Regions from separate parts of the Kosakonia beeri genome, predicted to be linked through region 2. Evidence: predicted binding sites of a transcription regulator. Region 2 holds the regulator's gene; the other holds the start of a gene.
The links. The regulator PhoB, encoded in region 2, activates phosphate uptake and scavenging genes when phosphate is short. The targets are predictions, from matches to a motif close to CTGTCATAAAACTGNCNNAT.

Region 1 (16,231 bases), 460 kb from region 2:
CCCACCAGCACATCAAACTCGCCCAGACGCAGATCGCGGATAATTTCCATACGTTCGACAGTGTCGATATCGGAGTGCAGGTAGCGAACGCGCTCGCCGTGCTCTTCAAGGTATTCGGTTAAATCTTCTGCCATACGCTTGGTCAGCGTGGTGACCAGTACGCGTTCGTTAATTTGCACACGCTTACGGATTTCCGACAGCAGATCATCGACCTGTGTTGCCACCGGGCGCACTTCAATCACCGGATCGAGCAGTCCGGTCGGACGCACCACCTGATCAACAACATCATCGCCAGATTTTTCCAATTCGTAATTCCCCGGCGTCGCCGAGACGTAGATGGATTGCGGCGCCAGCGCTTCAAACTCCTCAAATTTCAACGGGCGGTTGTCCAGCGCGGAGGGCAGACGGAAGCCATACTCCACCAGCGTTTCTTTGCGCGCCCGGTCGCCACGGTACATGCCGCCAATTTGCGGGATGGTCACGTGCGATTCATCGATTACCAGCAAACCATCCGCAGGCAGATAATCAAACAGCGTCGGCGGCGGTTCGCCCGGCCCACGCCCGGAGAGATAACGGGAGTAGTTTTCAATACCGGAGCAGTAACCCAGCTCGTTCATCATTTCCAGGTCAAACTGAGTACGCTGGCTAAGGCGCTGTTCTTCAAGCAGTTTATTATTCGCCAGCAGCGATTTACGGCGATCGGCAAGCTCGTCTTTGATCTCCTCCATCGCCTGTACTATCCGCTCACGCGGCGTCACATAGTGTGTTTTGGGGTAGACCGTGAAACGCTGTACGGTAGCTTCCACATGGCCGGTCAGCGGATCAAACAGCGACAGGCGTTCCACCTCTTCGTCGAACAGCTCCACACGCAGCGCCAGATCGTCCGATTCTGCCGGGAAAATATCGATTACTTCGCCACGTACGCGGAAAGTGCCGCGCTGAAAAGCCTGGTCGTTACGGGTATATTGCAGCTCAGCCAGCCGGCGCAGAATCGAACGCTGGTCGATGATCATGCCGATGGTTAAATGCAACATCATCTTCAGGTACAGATCCGGATCGCCAAGGCCGTAAATGGCAGAAACGGATGCCACCACCACTACATCGCGCCGCTCCAGCAAGGCTTTGGTTGCCGACAGACGCATCTGCTCGATATGTTCATTTACCGAGGCGTCTTTTTCGATAAACGTGTCGGAGCTGGGCACATAGGCTTCTGGCTGATAGTAGTCGTAGTAGGAGACAAAATACTCGACGGCGTTATCCGGGAAAAACTCCTTCATTTCGCCGTACAGCTGGGCGGCCAGCGTTTTATTCGGTGCCAGCACCATCGTGGGACGCTGCAGATCGGCAATCACGTTCGCAATGGTGAACGTCTTCCCTGAACCGGTTACGCCAAGTAGCGTCTGGTGGGCGAGACCGTCTTCCAGACCTTCCTTGAGACGACGGATAGCTTCTGGCTGATCGCCGGACGGGCGAAAAGCGGAATTCAGTTTGAACGGTTTACTCATGAACGGCTACCTGATGAAGGAATGAGCGGGCAGGTAACACATTTTACTCACCCTCCGCAGATTTGCCAATAAATAATACTGTATGTAAAAACAGTAGCAAAATCCTTTATGTGCTCTACGCATGCGCCTGGGGTATGTTCCTCGCTAAAATTTCAACGCGGATAAGATAAAACACCAGGTCTTGCAGGTTATCCCCAGAAGATTTTCTCTTTTAACAATTGTCAAGCCAGCCAGTGAAAGTTTTGTGGCAGCCAATGACACTTTTCTTACAGGCATTGATTTTATTTAACGCATTGAAATATAAGTATAATTACAAAAAGCCGCGTTTCGCACCAATTCAGGCGCAAGCCGCGTCCCTTCTCGCTTGCCACGCGTTTTCTAACTCTAATACACAAGGTTATCCACAGGAATAGTGGATAACTGCCGCCAGGCCGTATACCCCGCCTTCCGCCAAATTCCCATGTCGTCCCAAATCAGGGTCGCTAAAAAATTTTTATCACTTCTTTTTGCTGATTTTCAGCTAACGAAGCGCCAGATCCCCGGACGATCCTCCTCACAATTTGCGGTTTTTCTGCACCACAACTCATCACTACAAGCACCGGTAAAGTGCAGCATTTTTTGCTGGGATTGTTCCTCATCACGTTTTAAATGCCAGCGAGATCGGCCATATCCGAAAAAAAAGTCTTTATACCGTTCTGGCAAGCCTTTTGCAGAGTTTGAGTGTCACCCGACCGAGATAAGGAACAGGCCATGTTGAGCTTACGTGCAATTAACCAGTATTACGGTAACCAGCATACATTGTGGAACATCGACCTCGATTTAACCCCAGGCGTCTGCACCTCGGTGATTGGGTTGCCAGGTATGGGCAAAACCACCCTCATCAACTGCATCACCGGTTATCTCCCCGTGGAGAGTGGCAGCATGATCTGGCAGGAAGCTGGCGCGCCGCCCTGTAATCTGCTTAGCCTGCAGGCGGAACACCGGTGCGCCATCGGCATGGGGTATGTGCCGCAAGACAAACGGATATTTTCACAGTTGACCATCGAAGAGAATCTGCACATTGCGATGCTGGCGGGCGGTGAGCCACGCAGCGCCGTAAGCCAGGATATTTACGATCTGTTCCCGGAGCTCTATGCGCTACGAAAAGAGCGCGGCGCGGCATTATCAGAAGATAACCAGCATCAACTGGCACTGGCGCGGGCGCTGGTGACCCACCCGCGCCTGCTGATCCTGGACGAACCGACGCGTGGGCTCGGCCAGGCATTTGTGCATAAACTGGGCAACCTGATTGTGCGCCTCAACCAGGACTTCGGCATGACCGTCTTACTGGCGGAGCAGCAGCTTTCGTTTATTCGCCGTGTCGCCGATCGCTTCTGCCTGCTGCACCGCGGGCGCAGTGTCGCCGGGGGGGATATCAAACAGTTGGATGACCAGATGCTTTCGCACTGGATGACGCCGGGCGCAGGACACTGAGATCAAGAAAGTGGCCTGTGTTTTCCCTTTCCGCTGCATGGGCAAACCACGGGATTTCGCCAATCAACGGTGCCGGGATCATCCGCCGAAGCGTTGCCATATACTCCGCATGGCGCCTGCCCGGCTCGACCACATCGTTGGCTATCCAGCCGGCCAGCGTTAATCCCGCCTGCTGCACCGCCTGCGCCGTCAGCAAGGCGTGATTGATACAGCCCAGCTTGACCCCTACCACGAGGATCACGGGCAACTGTTCCGCCGCGACCCAGTCGGCAAAGGTCAGGGTTTCAGACAACGGCGTGAACCATCCCCCGGCACCTTCCACCAGTAGCCATTCGGCGTCTATTTCCAGCCGCCGCAGCCCGGCAGACATCACCGATGCCTCAATGGGTTGCCCGAGATCCGCACTGACAATATGCGGTGAGGTCGGCTCCGCAAAGGTGTACGGGTTAATGGCATCATAGGCCAGTGACAGGCTGCTGTAGTACTGCAGCGCCAGCGCATCGCTATTGCGCAGCCCTTGCGCCGTCATCTCGCTGCCGGAGGCTACCGGTTTATAACCGACGCTGCGTAATCCACGTAAATTCGCCGCTTGTAGCAAGGCACAACTTGCCACGGTTTTACCGACTTCAGTGTCCGTCCCGGTGACAAAATAACGCTCAGTCACGTGTTAATACTCCCCAAAAAAGATGGTAACTCAGCGGGCATTTACCCTGCTGTTGCGGCCAGGCAAGATGTAAACGCTGCAATTTGCCGCGCGTCAGTCCCTGTTGCCTGCCCGCATGTAAATGTGTTGCGCCAATACCTTTTAGCGAACGCAGCGCGCTGGCGGCATCGTCAAACCAGAGTGTGATTCGCTCCGTCCCGGCATCGAAACGCCAGCCCTGTAACGCCTGTTGGATCGCAGCAAGACTTAAAAAGCGGTTCGCGTGCGGAGCACTGTCGATAGCCTGCCATGCCTGATTCAGCTCCGGCAGAGAATCGTCCACCAGTGTGGTAAACGCCACCCGACCGCCGGGGCGCGTCACGCGGTATAATTCAGCGATCGCCTGATGCAAATCGTTACACCACTGCACCGCAAGATTGCTCCATACCAGTGAAAACGCGGTATCGCCAAAGGGCAGTGCTTCGATATCGCCCGTCACATACTGCTGCGCGCTGTACTGGCGACGCGCCTCATCCAGCATGCTGGCAGAGAGATCCAGGGCCGTGACATCACTGCCCTGCCCGCGCCAGTAACGGCTCATTGTCCCCGGTCCACAACCGGCATCCAGCACGTTATCTGCTGTGTAGTCGCCAAGTTTCGACAGCAGAAGATCGGCGCTCAGGCGTTGTAACGCATCGTGGCGGGCATAACTCTGTGCAGCCCGGCCGAAGGCGGCGGCCACGGCCTGTTTATTCACCGCCATGCAGCACCTCCAGTAAACGATCGATATCCTGAGCCTGATGTTCCGCCGTCAAGGTTAAACGCAGGCGCGCTGTGCCGGGCGGTACGGTAGGCGGGCGGATCGCCGTCACCCAACAGTTCTGCTGCCGCAGGCGTTCGGCAAGGCGCAACGCACGCGCATTCTCACCGACGATCAACGGTTGAATGGCACTCTGTGAACCCGTTACCGCCAACGGTAACTGCGCAGCGCCCTGGCGGAATTGCGCGATTCGCGCCGCCAGACGTTGACGCCGGTCGTCACCTTCCGGGCTTTGGATCACCTGCAAGGCAGCGCGCAACGCCAGCGCCTGTGCAGGCGGCATTGAAGTGCTGTAAATCAGATGGCGGGCGAATTGCAGCAAATAGTTGGCTACCGTGTCGCTGCACAGTACCGCCGCGCCACTCACACCAACGCCTTTGCCAAAGGTAACAATCAGCACATCGGGCTTGATGCCCTGTTGATGGCAACTTCCGCGTCCCTGCTCTCCCACCACACCAATGCCATGCGCATCATCCACCATCAACCACGCCTGCGTTTGCTGCACAGTCTCACTGATTGCACACAGGGGGGCGCTATCGCCATCCATACTGAAAATGCCTTCAGTGACCACCAGTTGCTGACCAGAGAGCGGTTTTGCCAGCAACGAGGCCAGTTGCCGGACGTCGTTATGGGCAAAACGCCGCAGCTGCGCCGGGCTGTGGCTGGCCGCTTCCAGCAGCGAGGCGTGACTGAGCTTGTCGGCCACAATGCGATCCTCTTTCGCCGTTAACGCCGCAATCACCGCCTGGTTAGCCGAAAACCCCGAGATAAAAAGCAGCGCACGCGGGTACCCCAGCCAGTCCGCCAGTTCATTTTCTAATGCCTGATGCGCCACCGTGTGGCCGGAGACATGGCCAGAACCGCCACTGCCGACACCGAACTGTTCGGCACCTTGTTGCCAGGCGCGGACAACGAACGGGTGCTGGCTTAACCCCAGGTAATCATTACTGGAAAAGTTGCAATAGCGGCGATCGCCTATCGTCAGCCAGCGGCCGGCCCCCTGGCACACGACATGCCGGGTGCGCAGAGCCTCTGCCGCGCGGCGTTCGCTCAGCGCGTTGTCGATGCGTTGCTGCCAGTTCACAGGGCAGCCGCGTTGTAATACTGGTCAGTATCGGCATGCAACAGTTGGGCTTCTATCTGCTGTTGTTGCTCATTATCGCCGCTGAGAACCGCAGTCTGTTGTGGATTCAGCCCCAGCTTGCGGAACAACTGCAGATCGTTATCTTCTTCCGGGTTGGGGGTGGTGAGCAGTTTGCAGCCGTAAAAAATCGAGTTGGCCCCGGCCATAAAGCACATCGCCTGGGTTTGTTCGTTCATCTGCTCGCGACCAGCAGAGAGACGAACGTAAGAGGAAGGCATCATGATACGGGCCACAGCAATAGTGCGAATAAAGTCGAATGCATCGACATCCTCATTCTCCGCCAGTGGCGTGCCCTTCACCTTCACCAACATATTGATCGGCACACTTTCCGGCGGCGTCGGCAGATTAGCCAATTGCAGCAACAGGCCCGCACGATCGGTGACCGTTTCGCCCAGTCCGACAATGCCACCCGAGCAGACTTTGATCCCGGCGCCACGCACTTTCTCCAGCGTATCGAGACGTTCCTGGTAAGTGCGGGTGGTAATGATGTTGCCGTAAAATTCCGGGGAGGTGTCGAGATTATGGTTGTAATAATCCAGCCCGGCGTGCGCCAGACGCTGCGCCTGACTTTCATTCAGCGTACCGAGAGTCATGCAGGCTTCCAGCCCCATGGCTTTGACCCCTTCGACCATCTTTTCGAGGTAGGGCATATCCCTGTCCTGCGGGTTTTTCCAGGCCGCGCCCATGCAGAAACGGGTGGAGCCGGCTTGTTTTGCCTGGCGGGCCGATTCCAGCACCTGTTCCACTTCCATTAGCCGTTCCGTTTCCAGACCGGTTTTGTAGCGCGCGCTCTGCGGGCAGTATTTGCAATCTTCCGGGCAGGCACCGGTTTTAATCGACAGCAGTGTGCTGACCTGGACCTGGCGTGGATCGAAATGTTGGCGGTGGATCTGCTGCGCTTCAAACAGCAGTTCCAGTAACGGTTTTTCGAACAAAGCGGTAACCTGCGACATTGTCCAGCGTGCGTGGTGAGCCATCGGGCGTCTCCAAAAGGTGTTGTTAATTCATTATTCGGTGTAGACTTGTAAACCTAAAACTTTTTAATTTGGTTTACAAGTCGATTATGACCCCGGACGATTTAGCCTTTGACCAGCGCCATATCTGGCACCCTTACACTTCCATGACCGCGCCCCTGCCCGTTTACCCGGTGCAATCGGCACAGGGATGCGAACTGCAACTGGCGGGCGGCGAGCGACTGGTGGATGGCATGTCCTCCTGGTGGGCAGCGATCCACGGCTACGGGCACCCTGCCATTAATGCCGCAATGAAAACGCAAATTGATGCCATGTCCCATGTGATGTTCGGGGGAATTACCCACGAGCCTGCGGTCGCGTTGTGCCGCAAACTGGTAGCCATGACCCCGGCGGCGCTGGAGTGCGTCTTTCTGGCGGACTCCGGCTCCGTCGCGGTGGAAGTGGCAATGAAAATGGCGCTGCAATACTGGCAGGCGAAAGGCGAAGCACGGCAACGTTTCCTGACCTTCCGCAACGGCTATCACGGCGACACCTTCGGGGCGATGTCGGTCTGCGATCCGGACAACTCCATGCACAGCCTGTGGAAAGGCTACCTGCCGGAAAACCTGTTTGCCCCCGCACCACAAAGCCGCTTTGACGGCCACTGGGACGAGCACGATATGGTGGCATTCGCCCGCCTGATGGCCGCACATCGCCATGAGATTGCAGCTGTGATCCTCGAACCGGTGGTTCAGGGGGCTGGCGGCATGCGCATGTATCACCCGCAGTGGCTAAAACGCATCCGGGCGATGTGCGACAGGGAAGGCATTTTGTTGATTGCCGATGAAATCGCCACCGGCTTTGGCCGCACGGGTAAACTGTTTGCCTGCGAGCATGCGGATATCACGCCGGATATCCTCTGCCTTGGCAAAGCGCTGACCGGCGGGGCGATGACGCTTTCGGCAACACTGACCACCCGCAAGGTGGCAGAAACCATCAGCAATGGCGAGGCGGGCTGCTTTATGCATGGCCCAACATTTATGGGCAACCCACTGGCCTGCGCGGCGGCATCCGCCAGCCTGGCGCTGCTGGAGAGCGGTGCATGGCAGGCACAGGTCGCCGCGATTGAAGCACAGTTAAAAGCAGAACTGGCCCCCGCGCGCGAGGCTGCCACGGTGGCGGATGTGCGTGTGCTGGGCGCCATCGGTGTGGTAGAAACGCATTCGCCGGTAAATATGGCCGCGCTCCAGCGCTTCTTTGTCGAACAAGGCGTATGGATCCGTCCGTTTGGGCGCCTGATCTACCTCATGCCACCCTACGTTATTACCGCCGAACAACTCTCATGCCTGACCCGCGCGGTCAATGCTGCCGTGCAGCGTCACGACCTGTTCTCTGCCTGATCGCACTCACAGATACCCCGGATGCACTACACTTCCGGGGTGACTTTAGCGATGCATCCGGAGGAAAAGATGGCAATCTTAATGGTACTGACCTCACACGACACCCTTGGCGATACCGGTAAAAAAACCGGCTTCTGGCTGGAAGAATTCGCCGCCCCCTGGTACATATTTCAGGACGCGGGCATTGAAGTCGCGCTGGCTTCACCCGCTGGCGGGCAACCACCGCTCGATCCTAAAAGCGACGAACCTGATGCACAAACTCAGGACACAGAACGCTTTCGTCGCGATAGCAAAGCGCAACACGCACTTGCTAACACCCTGCGGCTCGACGCGATTTCAACGGAAGAGTATGAAGCCGTCTTCTATCCTGGCGGACATGGCCCCCTGTGGGATCTGGCCGGGCACCCGCTCTCTATCGCATTGATTGAGAAATATTGGGCTGAAGGCAAACCTGTGGCCGCGGTGTGCCACGCACCAGGCGTATTGCGCCATACCCATAAGCCAGACGGCTCGCCGCTGGTAGAAGGTAAACGGGTCACCGGATTTACCAACAGCGAAGAAGAGGCGGTCGGGTTAACGCAAGTGGTTCCTTTTTTAGTGGAAGATGCGTTAAAACAAGCGGGCGGCCAATTTGAGCGCACTGAAGATTGGGGCGTGCATGTAGTGACCGATGGTCATTTGATCACCGGGCAGAACCCGGCCTCTTCCGCTGCGACGGCACAAGAATTATTGAAACGACTGCATCGCTAATCAAGGAGCACCAATGAAGTTACTCAGCCATGATTTACGCGACGGAGAAAAACTCCCGCATCGCCATGTGTTTAACGGCATGGGCTATGACGGCGATAACCTTTCGCCGCATTTAACATGGGATGATGTTCCCGCCGGTACCAAAAGCTTTGTTGTCACCTGTTACGATCCGGATGCCCCCACCGGTTCGGGCTGGTGGCACTGGATCGTCGCCAACCTGCCAGCCGATACACGGGTGTTGCCGCAGGGGGCCAGATCGGGCATTTCCCCCCTGCCAGACGGCGCGGTACAGACCCGCACCGATTTTGGTAAGGCGGGCTACGGTGGTGCCGCGCCACCGAAAGGCGAAACTCACCGCTACATCTTTACTGTCTATGCTCTCGATGTGGACAAGCTGGACGTGGATGAAGACGCCAGCGGTGCAATGGTCGGGTTTAATGTCCATTTCCATAAACTGGCCAGCGCCAGCCTGACCGCGCTCTTTAGCTAAATGGCTGCTCAGCGCATGCACTCCGGTGATTGGGTGGACTTTCATCGCGAGCAGGAAACCGGCATTGAAAGCGTCAGCGCCCATTTTACCGGCCATGCTTATGATCCGCACGATCATGATGAGGTGCTGGTCGGTGTAACCCAACAAGGCGTGCAGCGTTTTAATTGCCACCGTGAGTTGCACACCAGCCGCCCCGGCCGCGCTATTTTGATCGAGCCGGGCGCGGTACATGACGGGCATGCGCCCGATAAATCCGGCTTCACCTACGCCATGCTTTACCTGCCTCAACAGTGGGTCACCACCATGTTGCAGCAACGTGGGCAGCACGATGTGTCGCAAATCGAAGCGGCCTTTCGCCATACGCTCACCGACGATGATCTGCTGATCCACGCTATTCAGCAGGCCTTTTTCGCTATCCACCAACAGGAAGGTCGACTCGCGCGCGATCAAAGCCTCGATCATCTGTTGAAGCTATTAACCCGGCATATTGATGGCAAAGCGGTTCAGCCTGCGGATGAAACGGCGCTGCGTATGCAGAAGGTCAGGGAGATGCTGCACGACCGCATGGCCGACGATATCGGGTTGGACGACATTTCTGCGCAGTGCGGCATTGACCGTTTTCGCCTGAGCAGGCAATTTCAGAAAGCCTTTGGCCAAACGCCGCACGCCTGGCTGGTGCGCCTGCGTCTGCGCACTGCCCGTGCGCTGCTGAGCCACGGTATCGAGCCTGCCCAGGTGGCGATACAGGTCGGTTTTGCCGATCAAAGCCACCTTGGCCGCTGGTTTCAGCGCGCTTATCGCCTCTCCCCTGCCGCCTTCCAGCGGCAGTGCACAAACGTTCTATCGCGCTGAACACACTTCTCCGATGATGGTTTTTTTTATGACAGATGGAGAAGAAAACGCATGTTTGATACCAAAGTTGCCCTTGTGGTGAGAGACGATCTGGAGAGCTGGCAACGGTTAAATGTGGTGGCGTTTCTTGCAACCGGGGTGGTGTCTGCCGCGCCCGAGGTGCTGGGCGAACCCTATGTCGATGCCGCCGGGCGACATTACCCGCGCATTGCCGGTCAGCCCATGCTGATTTTTGCCGGGTCGCTCGACGATCTACAGCGTACCCACCGCAAAGGGCTGGAGCGCGATGTGACCCTCGTCCCGTATGTGGAAGCGATGTTCGCCACAGGCAATGATGATGCTAATCGGGCCGTTTTCCTGCAAGAGGATGCAGACGCGCTAAATCTGGTCGGCATTGCCCTGCGCGGGCCGAAAAAAGCCGTGGATAAGGTCATCAAAGGCCTTACCCTGCACCCCTGAAAATCCCCCCCGCCGCCGGCACTGTGCGGCGGGAATATCCGTGTTAAGAACACCGTGGCAATTTTCACCCTTTTACTGACGACTTTTTTCTGTTTTGGCTTCCTGTTTCGCTCAACTTAGTATACAAAAGCAGGCTTTGACGTAACCTTTTCAACTTTGCATAGTCTGGAGCACCCCTTGAACACATCATCGGTTTCCCGTCTGGCGCTGGCGCTCGCTTTTGGCGTGACACTGACCGCCTGTAGCTCAACCCCGCCAGCTGAACGCCCGTCTGAACAAACTGCGCCTGGCACCCCGGCGCGTCCTATTCTTAGCGCGGGCGAAGCGAAAAACTTCGTGGCTGAGCGTTACTTTACCGCCATGACGCCAGACAGCGCGGCATGGAAACCGTTCGCCATCCGCCTGCCGGAGAAAGCCGATTTTGTGGTTGGCCCGGCGGGAACAGCCGGTGTGACTCATACCACTATCCAGGCTGCGGTCGATGCGGCGATCAACAAGCACTCCAGCGAACGTCAGTACATTGCCGTGATGCCTGGCGAATATACTGGTACGGTGTATGTGCCGGCAGCCTCTGGTAGCGTGACCCTCTACGGTACGGGTGAGAAGGCGCAGGATGTGAAAATCGGCCAGGCGATCGACTCCGAAATGGATCCGAACAGCTGGCGTCGTCTGGTTAACCCATCAGGCAAATATATGCCGGGTAAACCGGCGTGGTATATGTTCGATAACTGCCAGAGCAAACGCAGCGCCACTGTGGGCGTGATGTGTTCTGCAGTATTCTGGTCGCAGAACAATGGTCTGCAGCTGCAGAACCTGACCATTCAGAACACGTTGGGCGATACCGTTGATGCAGGTAACCACCAGGCCGTGGCACTGCGCAGCGATGGCGACAAAGTGCAGATCAACAATGTCAATATTCTGGGCCGTCAGAACACCTTCTTCGTGACCAACAGCAATGTGGACAACACCCTGCGTACCGATCGTCAGACCCGCACGCTGGTGACCAACAGCTACCTTGAAGGCGATGTGGACATTGTGGCAGGTCGCGGTGCAGTGGTCTTTGATAATACCGACTTCCGCGTGGTTAACTCCCGTACGCAGCAGGCAGGCTATGTGTTTGCACCGGCCACACTGTCTAACCTTTATTATGGTTTCCTCGCCGTAAACAGCCGCTTTAACGCTGCCGGAAATGGCGTAGCGCAGCTTGGCCGTTCACTGGATGTCGATGGCAATACCAATGGTCAGGTGGTGATCCGCGATAGCGTGATCAACGAAGGCTTTAATGTGGCGAAACCCTGGGCGGACGCCAGCGTTTCTGGTCGCGCCTATGCCGGTAACACAGGCACAGTTGATGATAAAGGTAACGTCCAGCGCGAGCTGAACAACCCGCAGTTTAACCGCATGTGGGAGTTTAACAACCGCGGCGTGGGCAGCAAAGTGGTTGCGGTACCGAAGCAGTAACACGCGACGGGGGCACAACGCCAGCCCGTGATGCTGTTAAAAAAGCCGTAACATCCGTTACGGCTTTTTTTTACGCTTTTTGCCGCCCTGCGGGTGGCCTTTTCGACGCGGCTAATGCCCGTCAGTCGACTTAGTGGGCGTTTACCACCACCCACATCGGCCCCTGTCCTACCGCGTAGCGACCCTTTTCCGTCAGCAGTCCCTGTGCGCCCGTAATTTCATACAGCGCAATATGGTGCGACTTCTGCCCGGCGGCGATAACAAACTTCCCACTGTGATCCACATTAAAGCCGCGCGGCTGGGTTTCCGTTGGCTGGAACCCTTCCACCGCCAGCACGCTACCATCTTCAGAAACGCTGAAAATGGTCAGCAGGCTGGAGGTACGATCGCAGGCATACAAATGGCGGCCATCCGGCGTGATGTGAATATCTGCCGCCCAGCGAACATCGGAAAAATCGGCGGGCATCATATCCAGCGTCTGCACACACTCAATCTGGCCGTGCGCATCATTCAGTTGCCAGACATCGACGGAACTGTTCAGCTCATTAACGCAATAAGCAAAACGTTTGTTCGGATGGAAAGCCATATGACGCGGGCCAGCGCCTTCCACGGTCGCCACTTCTGCCGGTTCCTGCGCGGTCAGTTGACCATCATCGGCCAGCGTGAACAGGCAAATGCGATCCTGTTTTAAAGCAGGCACCCACAACGTGCGATTATCCGGAGAGATATTGGCCGAATGGCAGCCTTCCAGCCCTTCGACCACCTGCACGGTGTCGGTCGGAATGCCATCGTCGAGGCGGGTTACGCTGACGCAGCCAGCATTATAAGAGCCGCTGAACAGGAAACGCCCGCTGTGATCGGTTGAGATATGCGTCGGGCTGCCCGGTAATGGCGCTTCGGCAGTAAAGGTCAGCGCGCCGTCATCCGGGGCGATACGGTAAGCCAGAACGCGGAATTCCGGGCGTACGCCCACATAGAGGTAACGCTTGTCCGGGCTGACGACCATCGGCTGAACCTGGCCGGGAACATCGACCACCTGGACAAGCGTCAGGGTGCCTTCAGGAGCCAAACGCCAGACGTGGATCTGCTGACTTTCCGGACTTGCGGTATAAACGGTTTGTTTCATGAATACTCCTTTCCTCTCTTTTTCTGCGTTATATAACCAGGATAGTCGTTTGCACGTGAATGCGGAAATTCGGCGGCAAATTTTGCGCATCTGCCCGCCCGGTGTACCATCCCCGGACATGAAAATTTCAACATCGACCACGGAATACGATATGACTTCGCGCGTTATTGCACTCGATTTAGACGGTACATTACTTACCCCGAAAAAAACGCTTCTGCCCTCATCCCTCGAAGCACTGGCTCGCGCTAAGGCCGCTGGCCATAAGATCATTATCGTCACCGGTCGGCATCATGTTGCCATCCATCCTTTTTATCAGGCACTGGCGCTCGATACACCTGCAATTTGCTGTAATGGCACCTATTTGTATGATTATCATGCTAAAAAAGTGCTCGCCGCCGACCCGATGCCTGTTTCGCAGGCACAACAGCTTATTTCCCTGCTTGAAGCGCACGCCATTCACGGCCTGATGTATGTCGACAATGCAATGGTCTACGAGAAACCGACCGGGCATGTACTGCGTACTACCAACTGGGCGCAGGCATTGCCGCCGGAGCAACGCCCGGTATTCCAGCAGGTGGACTCACTGGCGGCAACGGCGCAAGAGGTTGACGCCATCTGGAAATTCGCTCTCACCGACGAAGACACGCAAAAACTGAAAAAATTTGGCCGGCATGTTGAACAGACGCTGGGGCTGGCGTGTGAGTGGTCATGGCACGATCAGGTCGACATCGCCCGCAGCGGCAATAGCAAAGGCAAACGTCTGACCGAATGGGTGACGTCGCAGGGGTTGTCGATGCAGGATGTGGTGGCGTTTGGCGATAATTATAATGACATCAGTATGCTGCAGGCCGCAGGCATCGGTGTCGCGATGGGCAATGCCGACGATGAGGTCAAAGCCCATGCAAATGTGGTTATTGGCGACAATACCGTCGATAGCATCGCCGGGTTTATTTATAAAGCATTACTGTAATCAGGCGGTTATCGATACACTTTTGATCTGTGCATACAGCCACTGGCCGGGTTTGATGCTTAATTCGTCTCTGGCCCAGGGGCTGATCCGCGCCCACAAGGTGCGCCCTGCAACGTCCAGTTGCACTTCGACCTGCCCGTCAATATCAAAACATTCAGCCACTTTCGCGCGCAGTAGGTTACGAATACTGGTGCTCCCCGGCGGCTGCAGCACCAGCGACACATCTGTAGCATGAATGCGAATGCGCAGTGGCGTTTGCAGCGGACGATCAACTTTACTCACCCAAAGGTGTTGATCACCTAACGCCAGCGCCGTCATTGCGTAGTGAGGATGATGCTCAAGCACGCTGACTTTCAAAATGCTGCTTTGCTGCTCCTGCGGCAACCACGGGTTCATGACACTGCTGCCCCAGATATCCTCCAGGTTACCGAACGCTTTCACCTCACCGGCTTCCAACACCATTACCTTATCCGCAAGGTGCAGGATCTCTTCCAGTGAATGACTGACGTACAACATCGGAATATTGATCTCCCGTGCCAGGCGCTGCAAATAAGGCAATAACTCGCGCTTGCGGGGAATATCAAGCGACGCAAGCGGTTCGTCCAGCAGCATTAATTCCGGTGCGGTTAACAACGCACGCCCTATCGCCACTCGCTGCTTTTCACCACCGGAAAGGCCGCCGGGCAGACGATCCAGCAGTGACTCAATGCCCAATAACGCTACCAGCTTATCAAACTGCCCGCTCATTGACTTCGCCATGCCGTAACGCAAATTCCCCAACACTTTGTAGTGCGGGAAGAGACGTGCGTCCTGGAAAACATAGCCCACACGGCGTTTTTCCGGGGGGAGGCAAATTTTGCTATTGGTGTCGAACAACACGCGGTTATTTAGCGCAATGCGTCCCTGTTGGGGGTGCGTCAGGCCACCAATCGCATTGATCAGCGACGTTTTGCCCGCACCAGAGACACCGAAGATGGCGGTAATACCGCTGGCGGGCAACGTCTCGGCCACGCGCAAAGTATGGGTACCCAGCGTTTGGGTGAAATTGAGCTCCAGCATGGCTTATCTCCCTGTCCGTTCGCGGCTAATACGCGCCAGCCACTCCGAAATGAGTAACGAAACCAGCGCCAGCACAATCGAAATCACGCACAGCCGCGCCGCCGCCGTTTCGCCTCCCGGCATCTGAATCAATGTGTACATGGCTGAAGGGATAGTGCGCGTTTCGCCCGGAATGTTGGAGACAAACGTAATGGTCGCGCCAAATTCGCCCAGCGAGCGGGCAAATGCCAGCACCGTACCAACAATGATACCCGGAAGGGTCAGCGGTAAGGTGATGGTGAGAAACACGCGCCAGCGTCCGGCACCCAACGTGCGGGCCGCCTGCTCCAGTTTGGTATCAACACCTTCGAGCGCCAGACGGATCGCCCGCACCATCAGTGGGAACGACATCACCGCCGCCGCCAGAACCGCGCCACGCCAGCTAAACGCAAAGGTGATACCCAGCCAGTCGTAGAGCCACTGGCCGATAAAACCGTGTCGCCCCAAGGCAATCAGCAATAAATAACCGACCACGACAGGCGGCAACACTAAAGGAAGATGGAGAAAACTGTCCAGCAGCGCTTTACCCGGAAACGAGCAGCGCACCAGCAACCAGGCGAAGAAGATCCCAAAAGGCAAACTGAAGATAACCGCAAGGGAAGAGACTTTAAGGCTCAGCAGTACCGCCTGCCATTCGGGATCCGTCAATATCATTAGTGCGTCGTAAATCCGTAACGTTTGAATATTTCAGCAGCCTGCGGGCCTTTCAGGTAATCATAAAACGCGGTCACTGTCGCGTTTTTATGCCCCTCAATTATCGCCAGCGGGTACTCCACTTTCTGGTGTGAATCTTCAGGGAATGTGCCAACTACTTTCACCCCTTTACTGGCAACCGCATCGGAACCATAGACAATACCGAGCGGCGCTTCGCTGCGTTCCACCAGCGCCAGTGCGCCACGCACATCTTCTGCTGGCGCCAGTTTCGGCGACAGGGTATCCCATGCGCCCAGTCTGGTCAGTGCTTCTTTGGCATAAATACCGGCCGGGACATGATCCGGATCGCCAACAGCCAGGCGGCCGCCTTTCAGCAAGCTGTTCCAGTCAGTTTTTGTATTCACGGTAATGTCGCTCTGTTTGCTGCTTTTCG
Region 2 (16,231 bases):
GCAATAGCTTTATCGCCATGGAACTGGCGGCGGCACTGCGTAATCAGGACATTGATGTCACCGTGCTGTCACGCCACGCGTTGCCGTTTGTACCGCAATTTGGTGAAGAGATGGGCCGGCGTTTTAAAGATCTGCACCAGCAAAACGGCGTTAAATTCGTGACTGGCGAGCCGGCGGCGCTGGAAGGAAACGGCCATGTAACGGGCATCACCCTGAAGGATGGCCGCACGCTGCCAGCACAGGTTGTGGTGTTTGCGACCGGGGTGCGCCCGGTGACAGATCTGGCGCTGAACCTGCGCCACGAAGAGGACGGCAGCCTGAGTGTTGACGAAACGCTCAGTGCCGCACCCGATGTCTGGGCAGTTGGAGACATTGCCAGTTACCCGGCACCGGAAGGGCGCCGACGGATTGAACACTGGCGCGTGGCGCAGCAGCAAGGGCGCATTGCCGCCCTCAATATGCTGGGTGAGCAGCGGGTGTTTGATCGGGTGCCTTTTTTCTGGACGACACATTTTGGTACGCGTTTTGAGTACCTGGGTTATGCGCGCGAGTGGGACAGCGTCAAAATGCTCGGCTCGTTTGCGGATAAGCGCTTTGCGGTGTTGTATGGCGAGGCGGGCGTGTTAAAAGCGGTGCTGAGCTGCGGTGAAAACACCGCAACGGCAGGGTTGCTGCTGAAAATGCAACAACCATTAAGTATGAACGCCGCCAGCGAGATGCTCTCGTAAAACGCGACCCTCTCCCGGGCGGGAGAGGGGAAGATTATTTGCTCAGCGTATCGGATTTCGCCATACAGGCTTCGATGGCTTCGATGACCGCAGAGCGGAAGCCTTTTTCTTCCAGTACTTTTACCGCTTCAATGGTGGTGCCGCCAGGGGAGCAGACCATATCTTTGAGTTCGCCCGGATGCTTGCCGGTCTCCAGCACCATTTTGGCAGAGCCCATCACCGCCTGGGCGGCAAATTTGTATGCCTGCGCGCGCGGCATCCCGCCCAGCACGGCTGCATCGGCCATTGCTTCGATAAACATAAAGACATAGGCGGGCGCAGAGCCGCTGACACCAACGACCGGGTGGATCATCGCTTCGGCAATCACTTCGGCTTCGCCAAAGCAGCGGAAAATGTTCAGCACATCGGCGGTGTCTTCTGAGGTCACCAGCGCATTGGGTGTAATGGATGTCATGCCGGCATTGACCAGCGAAGGCGTATTCGGCATTGCGCGAACGATTTTGCGGTCATGGCCGAGGGCGCGCGCCAGTTGATCGAGCGTGACGCCCGCAGCAATAGAAACCACCAGTGTCTCTTTGTTAAGGCTGGAGGCGACCTCACTCAGCACTTTTACCATGATGTTGGGTTTTACGGCGCCAAAGACGATATCGGCAATTTGCGCCACTTCCTGCGCGCTTTGCGCAGCGTTAACACCAAACTGATCGTGCAGGGCGGCAACTTTATCTGCAGTGGGGGTATAAACCCAGATCTGCCCCGGCAAAACTTGCCCACTGGCAATTAAGCCGCTGAGGATCGCTTTGCCCATGTTGCCGCAGCCGATAAAACCGATTTTTTTCTCCATCACGTTTGTCCCTCTGCTTGTAATTGCTTGTGGTATATAGCTTAACGTGGATTTCGGCGCAGGGCTAAAGCTTCCTCTGTAATCTCTCTACTTTCCCCTGTGGGCAATTAAAGCGACAATGCGCGGCAGTCAATAAGGAGCAGCTATGGCGATTTGGGTAGATGCGGACGCGTGTCCGAATGTGATTAAAGAGATCCTGTTTCGCGCCGCCGAGCGCACACAGACACCGCTGACATTGGTGGCTAACCAGAATCTTCGTGTGCCGCCATCACGTGTGATCCGCGCATTACGGGTTCCAGCGGGGTTTGATGTGGCCGATAACGAAATCGTGCGGCTGTGCAGTGCAGAGGATCTGGTGATCACAGCGGATATTCCGCTGGCGGCAGAAGTACTGGCGAAAGGGGCTGCGGCATTAAACCCGCGCGGGGAACGCTATACTGACGCTACCATTCGTGAAAAGTTGACCATGCGTGACTTTATGGACACGCTGCGTGCCAGCGGCATCCAGACCGGCGGCCCGGACAGCCTCTCACAGCGCGATCGTCAGCAATTTGCCGCGCAGTTAGATAAATGGCTGCTGGAAGTCAAACGCCGCCAGCCAGAGTAAATTCTGCACAACCCTGCGCGATATGGTAATGTTCCCCGCCTTGCGGGCTTGCCAGCCTGTGTTACATTCAGTAAGGTTACCGCCACACGTGTTGCCACAAAATCTTTACAGCGAAAGGGTTTGCCATAACTGGTTTGTTAGCCTTTTTTCGCTACGGCAGACATAAAAGTGTAACGTAAAATTTACGATGAATATTGTACTAGCTTAGTGATATCATCGCGCTCTTATTATCCGTCCCATGAATGAAGGGACCCGGAGGAAATACCCGCTAATGACGTTACCCATTTTCTTAATTGGCGCACGCGGATGCGGTAAAACCACCGTGGGGAAGGCGCTGGCGCTGGCGCAGGAGTGTCAGTTCATTGACACTGACCACTGGTTGCAAGAAGAGGTTAAGCAGAGCATTGCGGCCCTTGTTGATAACGAAGGGTGGGAAGCATTCCGCGCAAGAGAAACGGCAGCGCTGGAGGCGGTGACCGCACCATCCCGTGTCATTGCGACAGGCGGTGGGATTGTGCTGAGCGACTATAATCGCAGTTTTATGCGTGAAAAGGGCATCGTCATCTATTTGTGCGCCCCGGTTTCGGTTCTGGCGGGCAGGCTGGAGGCTTTCCCGGAAGGGGAGCAGCGGCCCACGCTGACCGGCAAACCCATCAGCGAAGAGGTGAGCGAAGTGTTGGCGCTTCGTGACGCGTTATACCGTGAAGCGGCACACTATGTCGTGGATGCCGCGCAGCCCGCCGGGCGGGTGGTGGCGGAAATTGAGGCAGCTTTACATCTGGCGCGCGCCAGTTAGCGAAACGTTTGTCTATACTTACAGCTCGACCGACAAAGACAAAAAAGGAAGAGCTATGCCGACGAAACCACCTTACCCGCGTGAAGCCCGTGTTGTCGCCGTTGAAAAAGGTGCGGGTCAGACAGAGACCTGGTATCAGTTACGTGCTGATCACCCGAAGCCTGATTCATTAATTAGCGAACATCCCACCGAGCAGGAAGCGCTGGACGCGAAAAAGCGCTATGAAGATCCGGATAAAAGCTAAGTCATAGCGTCCTCCGACAGGATCATTTCCTGAAGAGTGCAGAAACGGACTTACCTCACATTTTGGGGCTGGATGGATGCCCCTCAGTTGTTATATTTGCATGTTACTGGAGTGTACTTGAACACAAAGGTGGCTCGTTTTCCCTACGCATCATGGCTCATACCGGGTAGTGGTTAACGCAAAAAGTAAGCATTAATGAAAGGCGGAAAGCAGAAATGAGTGCGACTTTGGCGATCCTCACCATTGGTGTGGTGCCGGTAGAAGAGACCTTACCGCTCCTCGCGGAGCATGTGCCCGAACAGCAGATTACCCATATCAGTTTGCTGGGGAAGATGGACCCTGATGAAGTCCGCCGCGAATACCGTGTAGAAGCCGGGGAGAGTGCTATCCCGACGCGTTTGCAGGATGATTCACTGGGCATGGTGTCGCGCGAAAAAGTGGAGCGCGACCTGCAAAGCGTTATCGAAGTGCTGGATAATCAGGGTTACGATGTGATTTTACTGATGAGCACCGCCGACATTCGCGGGCTGGTGGCGCGTAACGCCATTCTCATCGAACCGCAGCGTATTATCCCACCGCTGGTGGCATCAATTGTCGATGGGCACCAGGTGGGTGTGATCGTTCCTATCCCGGAATTAATGGCGCAGCAACGGCGTAAATGGCAGGTTCTGGAAAACGAACCCTACTATGCGCTGGCGCATCCCTTTCTGGCTACGGAGAGCGAGCTGATCGGTGCGGGGCAGTCTTTGCTGGCCCAGGGGGCCGATGTGTTAATGCTTGATTGTCTCGGATTCCATCAGCATCACCGTGATTTACTCCAGAAAGCGCTGGATGTTCCGGTTTTATTGTCTAATGTCCTTGCCGCGCGCCTCGCGTCGGAACTGCTGGTCTAGTCCACAGTCCCGTGCAATTTCGCGTGACAGAAGCAAACAGCGGCCTCTATATTGTTTTTTCATACATTTTTAAAAGGGCCCGTTCATGCTTCAAAGTAATGAGTACTTCTCCGGTAAAGTGAAATCCATTGGTTTTACCAGCAGTAGCACTGGCCGTGCCAGCGTAGGCGTGATGCTTGAAGGGGAGTACACCTTTGGGACGGCGCAGCCAGAAGAGATGACGGTCGTCAGCGGGGCGCTGAACGTTTTGCTACCGGGTGAAACGGAGTGGAAAACGTACTCGGCGGGTGAAGTGTTCAACGTGCCAGGTCAGAGTGAGTTCCATTTGCAGGTCGCTGAGCCCAGCGCTTATCTCTGCCGCTATCTGTAAAGGCCGCTAAACCGAATCTGACCGGAGGAAGCGTTTACCGCCATCCGGCAAAAACGGCCTGATGACGCGTTGCGTATCAGGCCTCGTCAGGGGCACGAAATTAGCGCTGTGCTTCGCCGCCCAAACCTTCTACCAGGTTTTGGATCAACGCCGCCAGCTCGCCGGTCATCAGAATAAAATCGGCATCAAAACGCTGAGCGTAATCTTCTCTGTCAATATCTTCGTTCTGATCGCGCAATTCGTCGGAGAACTTCAACCGCTTAACGGAGCCGTCGTCGCACATCAGGAACTGAATACGTTGCTGCCAGTCGAGGGCCAGTTTAGTGACCACTTTGCCCGCTTCAATATGGACTGCGATTTCGTCGCTCACCAAATCCTGCTTTTTAGCGCGGATCACGCCGCCATCTTCCAGCATCGCTTTCAGTTCGGCTTCGTCCAGTAGCTGGAAGCCCTGCGCCACGGTGCCGGAGCGCACCCACTCGGTCAGGGTCAGCTCAATGGGGTTTTCCATCGCCAGCGGAACCACCGGCAGCGAACCAAGGCTCTTGCGCAGCAGCGCCAGCGTGTCTTCCGCTTTTTTGGCACTGGCACAATCCACCATAATGAGGCCATTTACGGTGTCGATCCACATCATGGTCTGGCTGAAGCGGCTGAACGCGCGCGGCAGCAGAGAATGCAGCACTTCGTCTTTCAGGGAATCTTTTTCGGTTTTTTTCAGCTTTCGGCCCTGTTCCGCTTCGAGACGGGAGATTTTCGCTTCCAGCGCTTGTTTGACTACCGGCGTCGGCAGAATTTTTTCTTCTTTGCGGGCGCAAATAATAATCTGCCCGTTGGCGGTATGGGTCAGCGCATCGCTGTGTGAACCCATCGGTGGAACCCAGCCGGTTTTCGCCATATCCTGACTACCGCAAGGAGTAAACGATAGTGGGGCAAGCTGTTTTTCCATCTCTTCCGCACGCAGCGCTACATCGCGGCTGAGACGGTATACCATTAAATTTTTGAACCACAGCATGATTTTTTCCACGGCCTTGTCGTTAAATGCAGCGGGCATGATAGCGAATTGTCGGCTTCGTTGCATTGCTAATGCGTGGTCCACTATGAGGAGTTTGATGTGCGTATCGGTATCGATTTAGGTGGGACAAAAACAGAGATCATCGCACTGGGCGAGAATGGCGAGGCGTTGTTTCGTCACCGTCAGCCTACGCCGCGTGATTATCTGCAAACCATAGAGCTGATTGCTTCGATGGTGGATTTAACAGAGAAAGAGACAGGCCAGACTGGAACGGTGGGGATGGGCATTCCCGGCTCGATTTCGCCGTATACTGGCGTGGTCAAAAACGCAAACTCCACGTGGCTGAACGGTAAGCCGTTCGATAAAGATTTAAGCCAGCGTCTGAACCGTGAAGTGCGGCTGGCAAATGATGCCAACTGCCTGGCGGTATCTGAAGCGGTAGATGGTGCGGCGGCCGGTGCGCAAACCGTGTTTGCGGTGATCATCGGCACCGGCTGTGGTTCCGGCATTGCCATCAATGGACAGGTGCACATTGGCGGCAACGGCACGGCGGGAGAGTGGGGGCACAATCCGCTGCCGTGGATGGACGATGACGAACTGCACTACCGTGCTGAGGTCGCCTGTTACTGCGGTAAGCAGGGATGTATTGAGACGTTTATCTCCGGAACAGGGTTCGCCACCGATTATCATCGCCTTGGCGGGCAGCTGTTAAAAGGCAGCGAGATCATCCGGCTGGCCGAGGCGCAGGATCCCGTAGCCGAACTGGCGTTAGGCCGTTACGAGTTGCGGCTTGCCAAGTCGCTGGCGCATGTGATCAATATTCTTGATCCGGATGTTATTGTGCTCGGTGGTGGGATGAGTAATGTGGACCGTTTGTACCAGACCGTGCCCGGACTGGTGCGAAACTGGGTATTTGGCGGTGAATGTGAAACCCCGATCCGCAAAGCGCTGCACGGGGATTCGAGCGGCGTGCGCGGCGCGGCCTGGCTGTGGCCGCACGGCGAGTAATACTGCGTTATGTGAATATCGTTCGAGTAAGAAGCGCCACCCGGCACAATGCAGGGTGGCGCTTCGTTTATCAGCCCTGAGATACCGCGAATTTACTGTCCAGTTTGCTGTAACCCAGCCCGTTGATCTTCTTCACTTTGATCTGCACCGGAATGCGCTCTTTCATCGCTTCGACATGGCTGATCACGCCAATGGTTTTGCCGGTAGCATTTAACGCGTCCAGCGCATCCAGCGCGGTGTCCAGCGTTTCGCTATCCAGTGTGCCGAATCCCTCGTCGAGGAACAGCGAATCAATGCGAGTTTTATGACTCACCAGATCGGACAGCGCCAGTGCCAGCGCCAGACTTACCAGGAAGCTTTCGCCGCCGGAGAGGGTGCGCGTATCGCGAACCGCATCGGCCTGCCAGGTATCGACCACTTCCAGTTCCAGCGCCTCGCTGGCTTTGCGTTTTAGCAGATAGCGGCCATGCAGACGAGTGAGCTGGTTGTTGGCCAGCCATACCAGATTATCCAGCGTCAGCCCTTGGGCAAACTTACGGAATTTATCGCCTTCTTTCGAGCCAATCAGCGCATTTAACTGGCCCCAGTCGTCGCAGCACACGGTGGCCTGCTCAATCTCCAGCAGCACCGCCTGTTGGCGCTGGCGGTTAGCGATATCCTGTTTCAGCTGCTGGCGCAATGCACCCTGCTGGGTCGTGTTTTCACGCAACTGGTGGTTGGCGCTTGCCAGCGCCTGCGTGGCGCTTTCGGCGGTGATCTCTTTTGCCATTCCGGCAGGCGGCTGCGCCTGGTGCGCGGCCACTGCCTGTTCGGCACTGACAGCCAGCGCCTGTTTTTGCTGGCAGTCGCTGTCCAGTTTCTGGCGCAGTTGCTCAAGGCGCTGACGTTCGCCGTCGTCAAGCAGTGCGGCAAGAAACGCTTCCGTATCCGCAAAGACACTGTTTTTCAGCGCGCTGGCGAACTGTTTTTCCAGCGCATTTTCTGTGGCACTTTCCTGCGCCAGTTGCTGCTGCAGCGTTTGCCACTGGCTCTGTAACGACACACAATCGTTATGGATCTGACGCCAGCCTTCCAGCGCAGTGGTTTGCCCGTCCGCAAGAGCATCGTCGGCCGGCAGCGTTTCAATCACAGGCGTTAGCTGCGCCATGCTTTCGCGCAACGAAGCCAGTTGTTGCTGCTGCTGTTGCCACTGCTCCGCTTCCTGCGCCCGCGCCGCCAGCCAGGCGTGCTCTTCACCTTCCTCTGGCAGGCTGAGTTCGAGCGGTTGCAAGGCTGAGGCCAGGCTGGCACGGCGGCTGACAACCGCCTGTTGATAATGTTCACCCTGCTGGCGCAGTTCATGAATTTGCTGCTGCAACGTCTGGTGCTGATTCAACAAATAAAGCTGATGCTCGTAGGCATCCTGCGCGCTTTGCCAACTGGTCAGCTCCCGGTGCGGTTCCAGCGTCACATTCAGTGCGGCGCAGGCGCTGGCCCACGACTGCAGCAGGGTCTGTTCTTCCTGCTGTAAGGCTCTGGCTTCGCGCTCATCTTTCTCGTAACGTTCGCCCAGGCCTTTCAGCCTTTCGCTTAGCGCAACACCCTCTTCTTTTACCTGGCGGACTTCCAGATCCAGCGTATTGCGTCGCGCCTGGTTCACGCCGGGTTCGAGGGTTTGATAGTGCGCCACCGCCGGGTGTTCCGTCGCGCCACAGAGCGGGCAAGGGTGGCCGGGTTGCAGGCGGGCACGCTCGCTTTCGAGATCTTTAATGCGGTTTTCCAGCTCGACAATGGTGGTGACATCCACCAGCAACTGATTTTTTTCTTTATACAGTTCGCGCTTGCGTGCCAGCTCGAGAGTGAGCTTCTCCTGCTCGTTTTTCAGATCGACCAGGCTCTGCTGGCGAAGACTTAGCTGTTTACGTAGCGGCGCAAAACGGGCATGCAGGGCGATTAACTGCTGACGCTGCGGGCGCTGCTGCGCGCACCGTTGCATGGCCTGGGCGGTTTCTTCCATGCTGAGCGCCAGCGTTGAGACTGGCAGTGTCTTCAGCCTGGATTCATGGCTCTGAATGCGTTGTTGCAGGTTTAGCCACTGTTTTTTTTCTTCTTCCAGTTGATTAAATAGCACCCGCCAGCCGGTCAGCTCGTTGTGCCACTGTTGGTAACGGGCATGTTCAGCCAGCCAGCTATCCAGCGTTTTTTGGGAACGCTGTAAGGTGGCGAGTTGCTGCGCGGCGCTGAAGCGAATACGGGCGCGCTGTGTCAGGCTGTTATGTAAGCGAGTATTTACTTCGTCACTCTGCTGACCGGTGCGACGCAACGTTTTACGCTGTTCTTCAAGGCGCTCCCATAAGGGGCGCAGCTGCTGAGCCGGCTGTGCGCGTTCTAGCGCTGCCAGTTGGGGTTGCGCGCTTGCCTGGGCCTGACGGGCCTGCACTAAGGCGGCCTGCGCCCGGTCCTGAGCGTCGCGCAATTCAGCGTTCCGGTTCAGCCAGTTCGCCTGCGCCTGGCGAATGCTCAGGTCAGCCAGCAGGTGGTGTTCCTGGTCAGTAAGTGCCTGCAAACTTTGTTCAAGCTGCTGGCGCTGGGCATCGTCCAACAGTGCGACACTTTCGGCCTGCGCCTGTAATTTTTCCAGCCGGATTTTCGCCGCTTTATGTTTCTCAAACACCATGGCGGAAATTTGCCCGTAGATTTCGGTGCCGGTCAGCTCCTCCAGCAATTCGGCGCGCTCCCGCGGTTTGGCGTTCAGGAAGGCGGCAAATTGCCCCTGAGATAGCAGCATCGAACGGGTAAAGCGGCCGTAATCCAGCCCGGTGAGTGAGGCGGTCAGTTCCAGTTTGTCTTTGACTTTATCGGCCAGAATTTTGCCGCTGGCGCACATTGCCAGCTCAACGCGCGGTGCCTGCAGGTTGCCTTCGGCTAAACCTCTGGCGCGACTCTGGCTCCAGAAAGCGCGATACGCCACGCCTTTGACTTCAAACTCCACCTCTGCCAGGCATTCGGCAGTGTCCCGGGTCATCAGATCGTTTTGTGACTGCGATAAGGTGCTGAGGCGAGGTGTTTCGTGGTAAAGCGCAAGGCAGATGGCGTCGAGGAGGGTGGTTTTACCCGCGCCTGTTGCGCCAGTGATGGCGAACAGACCGTTACTCGCGAAGGGCTCTTCACTAAAGTCGATCTTCCATTCACCTTTCAATGAATTCAGGTTTTTTAGTCGCAAACTGAGAATTTTCATGCCTCTTTCTCCTCATCCAGCGCCTGCAATGCCTCACTGAACAAGGCCTGTAAACGCACGCTTTGCGTTTCGTCGAGCTCTTCATGCGCCAGGCGGCGGGCAAAAACCTCTTCGACTTTTAATTCATTGAGCGTTTCCCGCAGCTCGCCAGCAAGTATGCGCTCGCGATGTTCACGGCTGCGGCGAACTAACAGGACTTCCACGGGAAGGGCTTCGGTCACCTGCTGGATTTTGCGTTGCACATCCGCCAGGTAGTCATGGCTTTCGATTTCGATGTCCAGCCAGACCGGTTTGTCGGCAGGGGCATCGCGCCACTGTTCCAGTTGCTGGCAGATGGCGGCGAAATCACCTTTGATCACTGCCAGTTCCTGTGTGGTGGGAACATTAAGCGTGGTCACTTCGGCCAGTTTCCCCCCGGCAAAGCTCACAAGGTTAACGCTTTTGCTTTTACCGGTTTCATCAAAACTGAGCGGGATCGGTGAGCCGCAGTAACGAATGTGCTCCTCACCGCCAATTTTTTGCGCCCGGTGGATATGACCAAGTGCCATATAGTCAACAGGGGGGAAATTCTGCGCCGGAAAGGCATCCAGCGTGCCGATATAAATATCACGTACCGCGTCACTTTTGCTGGCACCAACGGTGGTCAAATGGCCGCTGGCGATAACAGGCAGCGCGCTATCGCCACGCAGAGTGCAGGCGTCACGGTACTGCTGTTGATAATAGTCAGTGATAGCCGCGAGCAGATGTTGCTGTTTTTGCAGGCCGGACAGACCCGCCTGACTCAGGACAATGTCGCGCGGACGCAGAAACGGCACCGGGCAAAACACGGCTCCGGGCTCGCCATTACGGCGGTGGAGCAGAAAAGGTGCCGCCCCGGCGCTGGCTACTACGGTCGTTTTCAAATAGGCCAGAATCTCTTTCGATTCATTGAGCGTGGCCACGGAGTCATGGTTGCCGGCCAGCACCACTAACTGGCAGCCGGTGCGCTGGAGTTTAACCACAAAACGGTTATATAACTCGCGGGCATAGCTCGGCGGTGAACCGGTATCAAAGATGTCGCCAGCCACAATGATCGCATCTGCCTGGTGGCTTTCGGCGTTTTCCAGCAACCAGTCGAGAAAAGCGTCGTGTTCGGCGGCACGGCTTTTACTGTAAAAGTTCTGTCCCAGATGCCAGTCAGAGGTGTGAATTATGCGCATAGCGGTTCCGTGGCGAAAAAACGTAAATCAGATTATAAACATTAAGCAGATGAGGGACATATCCGAATAAAAACAGGGATTGTCATCGCGTGCTGAAGAGGGTCATCTGACGGTCATGTTATTCATAAATCTGTCATAAAACTGACGCATAATGGCGCCGCTATATATACTGACGACTTAAATAAAACAGGGCAAATTATGGCGAGACGAATTCTGGTCGTAGAAGACGAAGCACCCATCCGTGAAATGGTTTGCTTTGTGCTCGAGCAAAATGGCTTTCAACCAGTAGAAGCTGAAGATTATGACAGCGCGGTGAATCAACTGAATGAACCCTGGCCCGATCTCGTTTTGCTGGACTGGATGTTGCCAGGTGGTTCAGGCATTCAGTTTATTAAACATCTGAAACGTGAAGCCATGACCCGTGACATTCCGGTAATGATGCTGACGGCGCGTGGTGAAGAAGAGGATCGCGTTCGCGGCCTGGAAACCGGAGCGGACGACTATATTACCAAACCTTTCTCGCCAAAAGAGCTGGTGGCGCGTATCAAGGCTGTCATGCGCCGCATTTCGCCGATGGCGGTGGAAGAGGTCATCGAAATGCAGGGGCTGAGCCTCGATCCCTCGTCTCACCGCGTAATGACCGGTGAAAATCCACTGGATATGGGCCCGACAGAGTTTAAACTCTTACACTTCTTTATGACTCACCCGGAACGTGTTTACAGCCGCGAGCAGTTGCTGAATCATGTTTGGGGAACCAATGTGTATGTGGAAGACCGTACGGTGGACGTGCATATTCGCCGACTGCGCAAAGCGCTGGAACACAGTGGTCACGATCGTATGGTGCAAACAGTGCGCGGCACGGGATACCGTTTTTCGACCCGTTTCTGAAATTTGACAGGAGTGTGACGCGTGCTGGAACGGCTGTCATGGAAAAGGCTGGTGCTGGAGCTCCTCCTTTGTTGTATCCCCGCCTTAATACTCGGCGTCATGTTCGGTTATCTGCCCTGGTTTTTACTCGCCGCGGTAACCGGGTTACTGATCTGGCATTTCTGGAATTTATTGCGCCTCTCCTGGTGGCTATGGGTTGATAAAAGTATGACCCCGCCGCCCGGCACAGGAAGCTGGGAGCCTCTTTTGTATGGGTTGCACCAGATGCAGATGCGCAACAAAAAGCGTCGCCGTGAACTGGGTAGCCTGATCAAGCGCTTTCGCAGCGGGGCGGAATCCCTTCCGGATGCGGTGATCCTCACCACGCAGGAAGGCGCTATTTTCTGGTGCAACGGTCTTGCGCAACAAGTGCTGGGGCTGCGCTGGCCAGATGATAGCGGGCAGAACATCCTTAACCTGCTGCGTTACCCCGAATTCACCCAATACCTGAAGAAAAAAGAGTTTACCCGGCCTTTGCACCTGGTGCTTAACAACGGTCGCCATCTCGAGATCCGCGTGATGCCCTACACGGAAGAGCATTTGTTGCTGGTGGCGCGCGATGTGACACAAATGCATCAACTGGAAGGGGCGCGGCGCAACTTTTTTGCCAATGTCAGCCATGAGCTACGTACGCCGTTGACCGTGTTGCAGGGCTACCTGGAGATGATGCAAGAGCAGACGCTTGAAGGCGCGCCACGGGAAAAAGCGCTGCATACCATGCGGGAACAGACCTCGCGCATGGAAGGTCTGGTGCGCCAGCTACTCACGCTGTCGAAGATTGAAGCGGCGCCGACATTGCCGCCCAACGAAACCATTGATGTGCCGATGATGCTGCGGGTCGTGGAGCGCGAGGCGCAAACCCTCAGTCAGCAAAAGCACACCTTTGATTTTGATGTCGACAGCAGTCTCAAAGTGCTCGGCAATGAAGAGCAACTCCGCAGCGCCATTTCCAATCTGGTGTATAACGCTGTCAACCATACCCCGGCAGGGACACATATTATCGTGAGCTGGCGTCACCTGGCGCAGGGGGCGGAGTTCAGCGTCGAAGATAACGGGCCGGGCATTGCCGCTGAGCATATTCCGCGTCTCACCGAACGTTTTTACCGGGTGGACAAAGCCCGATCCCGGCAAACCGGTGGCAGTGGCCTGGGGCTGGCGATTGTGAAGCATGCGGTAAACCACCACGAAAGCCGTCTCGATATTGTCAGTCAGCCAGGTAAAGGTACCCGCTTCAGTTTTGTTCTTCCGGAACGCCTGGTTGCCAAAAAAGCCGCTTCCTGAGCTCGCTGTCAGCTTATCTTTCCAGCGGTCTGTGAAAACAGACCGCTCATACGTACCTTGTCTCCATCCTGAAACGTATTTTGTACGCATGCTGCTTTTTTGTTCGCATGATCAGCCATGTGTTTTTCTTATAATTGGAATTATTCACTGGTAAGAATTCCCGTTGTAGTAGATGCATCTGGTTTTGCGATCCCACCTTGCCTTTAAACGTTATAAGCGTTTAAATTGCGCCCCGTACATCGTTATACCGACTGTATTTGCGTGGTAAATCGAAAAACTATTCTCCGCTACGTAATGCATAAAGCATTTCCCGCTGACTTTCAGCGATATAGACGTTGTATTGTTCGGTAGGGAAAGGCGAAAAAAACATCATTTTTACGACACCACATCCACAGGCAGTAACAAAATATGACCCATCACTTAAAACCACGAGACATTGTTGCTCTGGGCTTTATGACTTTTGCCCTCTTCGTAGGCGCAGGTAACATCATTTTTCCACCGATGGTCGGCTTACAGGCGGGTGAACACGTCTGGACAGCAGCCATAGGCTTTCTGATCACCGCCGTTGGCCTGCCCGTCCTTACCGTGGTCGCGCTGGCGAAAGTGGGTGGTGGCGTAGACAGCCTGAGCACCCCGATTGGCAAAGTGGCGGGCGTACTGCTGGCGACGGTGTGCTATCTGGCGGTGGGGCCGTTGTTTGCGACTCCGCGTACTGCAACAGTCTCTTTTGAAGTCGGGATCGCACCGCTGACCGGTGAAGGCGCAATGCCGCTGCTGATTTACAGCATCATCTATTTTGCGCTGGTGATCCTGGTGTCGCTCTACCCGGGTAAACTGCTGGATACGGTGGGTAACTTCCTGGCGCCGCTGAAAATTATTGCCCTGACGATCCTCGCCATCGCTGCTATTGTCTGGCCTGCCGGCCCGATCAGCCACGCGCTGGAAGCCTACCAGACTGCACCGTTTTCGAATGGTTTCGTGAATGGTTACCTGACGATGGACACCCTCGGTGCCATGGTGTTCGGTATCGTGATTGTCAACGCCGCGCGTTCTCGCGGTGTTACCGAAGCACGCCTGCTGACCCGTTACACGGTCTGGGCTGGGCTGATGGCGGGTGTTGGCCTGACGCTGCTCTATCTGGCGCTGTTCCGTCTCGGTTCTCACAGCTCAACGCTGGTGGAACAGTCTGCTAACGGCGCGGCGATCCTGCATGCCTATGTTCAGCATACCTTTGGTGGCGCGGGCAGTTTCCTGCTGGCCGCACTGATTTTTATTGCCTGTCTGGTGACGGCGGTTGGCCTGACCTGTGCCTGTGCAGAGTTCTTTGCCCAGTATCTGCCGCTCTCCTACCGTACGCTGGTATTTATCTTGGGTATCTTCTCGATGGCGGTTTCCAACCTCGGACTGAGCCATCTGATCCAGATTTCGATTCCGGTGCTGACGATGATCTACCCGCCGTGCATCGTGCTGGTGGTACTGAGCTTTACCCGCTCCTTCTGGAACAGTTCCACCCGCGTTATCGCACCGGCTATGTTCATTAGTCTGCTTTTTGGTATCCTTGACGGCGTGAAAGCCTCTGCCTTTGCAGAACACCTCCCCGCCTGGACGCAGCGTTTACCGCTGGCGGAGCAGGGACTGGCCTGGTTGATGCCAAGCCTGGTGATGGTGGTTCTGGCGGCAATCTGGGATCGCGCAGCGGGGCGACAAGTGACCTCCAGCGCGCATTAACAGCGGCAAACACGGCTTGTTTAACCACGGGGTGTCGTGCTCCGTGGTTTTTTATTTTTGTGTTGAATAATGGCAGTGGAAACGATGGAAAGTACGAATAAGCTGAAGCGTGGGCTAAGCACCCGCCACATTCGCTTTATGGCGCTGGGTTCGGCAATCGGCACCGGCCTGTTTTACGGCTCTGCAGATGCCATCAAAATGGCGGGGCCAAGTGTATTGCTGGCCTACATTATTGGTGGCGTCGCCGCGTACATCATTATGCGCGCGTTGGGCGAAATGTCGGTGCATAACCCTTCCGCCAGTTCCTTCTCCCGCTATGCCCAGGAAAACCTTGGCCCGCTCGCCGGGTATATCACCGGCTGGACGTACTGTTTTGAGATCCTGATTGTCGCGATTGCCGATGTTACCGCATTTGGCATTTATATGGGCGTCTGGTTCCCGACGGTGCCGCACTGGATTTGGGTATTGAGCGTGGTGCTGATTATTTGCGCCATTAACCTGATGAGTGTGAAAGTGTTCGGTGAACTGGAGTTCTGGTTCTCGTTCTTTAAAGTCGCCACCATTATCATCATGATCGTTGCCGGTTTCGGCATCATTATTTGGGGTATTGGTAACGGCGGGCAGCCGACTGGCATCAGTAACTTGTGGAGTCATGGCGGCTTCTTCAGTAACGGCTGGCTGGGCACGGTGATGGCGTTGCAGATGGTAATGTTCGCTTATGGCGGTATCGAAATTATTGGTATCACCGCCGGGGAAGCGAAAGATCCGGAGAAATCGATCCCGCGCGCCATCAACTCAGTACCGATGCGTATCCTGGTGTTTTATGTTGGTACGCTGTTTGTGATCATGTCGATTTATCCGTGGAATCAGGTGGGCACAGACGGTAGCCCGTTTGTCCTGACCTTCCAGCATATGGGCATCACTTTTGCTGCCGGTATCCTCAACTTTGTGGTGTTGACCGCCTCGCTCTCCGCGATTAACAGCGATGTGTTTGGCGTTGGCCGCATGCTGCACGGTATGGCGGAGCAGGGCAGCGCGCCGAAGATGTTTGCTAAGACCTCGCGTCGCGGCATTCCGTGGGTAACGGTAATGGTCATGACCGTCGCATTGCTGTTTGCGGTGTATCTCAACTACATCATGCCGGAAAATGTTTTCCTGGTGATTGCGTCGCTGGCGACCTTCGCCACCGTATGGGTGTGGATCATGATTTTACTGTCGCAAATTGGCTTCCGCCGTCGTCTGTCAGCCGATGAAATCAAGGCGCTGAAATTTAAAGTACCGGGTGGCGTCGCTACCACGGTCGCCGGGCTGCTGTTCCTGGTGTTCATCATCGCCCTGATTGGCTGGCACCCGGAAACCCGCATCTCGCTGTATGTCGGT

Region 1: uvrB (excinuclease ABC subunit UvrB) is a predicted target of PhoB. The motif match lies at 1,737-1,756, and genes of this name have one in related genera.

Annotation. Positions count from the first base shown of each region.
Region 1 is NZ_CM135106.1:3,338,717-3,354,947, forward strand. It holds gene uvrB (excinuclease ABC subunit UvrB) at 1-1,505, opposite strand, end outside; gene ACUY4S_RS15835 (ABC transporter ATP-binding protein) at 2,256-2,978, shown strand; gene bioD (dethiobiotin synthase) at 2,920-3,642, opposite strand; gene bioC (malonyl-ACP O-methyltransferase BioC) at 3,635-4,384, opposite strand; gene bioF (8-amino-7-oxononanoate synthase) at 4,371-5,525, opposite strand; gene bioB (biotin synthase BioB) at 5,522-6,562, opposite strand; gene bioA (adenosylmethionine--8-amino-7-oxononanoate transaminase) at 6,649-7,938, shown strand; gene ACUY4S_RS15865 (type 1 glutamine amidotransferase domain-containing protein) at 8,008-8,688, shown strand; gene ACUY4S_RS15870 (kinase inhibitor) at 8,702-9,178, shown strand; gene ACUY4S_RS15875 (helix-turn-helix domain-containing protein) at 9,179-10,030, shown strand; gene ACUY4S_RS15880 (DUF2000 family protein) at 10,082-10,489, shown strand; gene ACUY4S_RS15885 (putative acyl-CoA thioester hydrolase) at 10,667-11,950, shown strand; gene pgl (6-phosphogluconolactonase) at 12,081-13,076, opposite strand; gene ACUY4S_RS15895 (pyridoxal phosphatase) at 13,228-14,046, shown strand; gene modC (molybdenum ABC transporter ATP-binding protein ModC) at 14,047-15,105, opposite strand; gene modB (molybdate ABC transporter permease subunit) at 15,109-15,798, opposite strand; gene modA (molybdate ABC transporter substrate-binding protein) at 15,798-16,231, opposite strand, start outside.
Region 2 is NZ_CM135106.1:3,802,477-3,818,707, reverse strand. It holds gene ACUY4S_RS18085 (FAD-dependent oxidoreductase) at 1-728, shown strand, start outside; gene proC (pyrroline-5-carboxylate reductase) at 763-1,569, opposite strand; gene ACUY4S_RS18075 (YaiI/YqxD family protein) at 1,715-2,176, shown strand; gene aroL (shikimate kinase AroL) at 2,448-2,972, shown strand; gene yaiA (protein YaiA) at 3,028-3,216, shown strand; gene ACUY4S_RS18060 (AroM family protein) at 3,432-4,109, shown strand; gene ppnP (pyrimidine/purine nucleoside phosphorylase) at 4,195-4,479, shown strand; gene rdgC (recombination-associated protein RdgC) at 4,580-5,491, opposite strand; gene mak (fructokinase) at 5,591-6,499, shown strand; gene sbcC (exonuclease subunit SbcC) at 6,570-9,716, opposite strand; gene sbcD (exonuclease subunit SbcD) at 9,713-10,915, opposite strand; gene phoB (phosphate response regulator transcription factor PhoB) at 11,114-11,803, shown strand; gene phoR (phosphate regulon sensor histidine kinase PhoR) at 11,825-13,123, shown strand; gene brnQ (branched-chain amino acid transporter carrier protein BrnQ) at 13,532-14,851, shown strand; gene proY (proline-specific permease ProY) at 14,936-16,231, shown strand, end outside.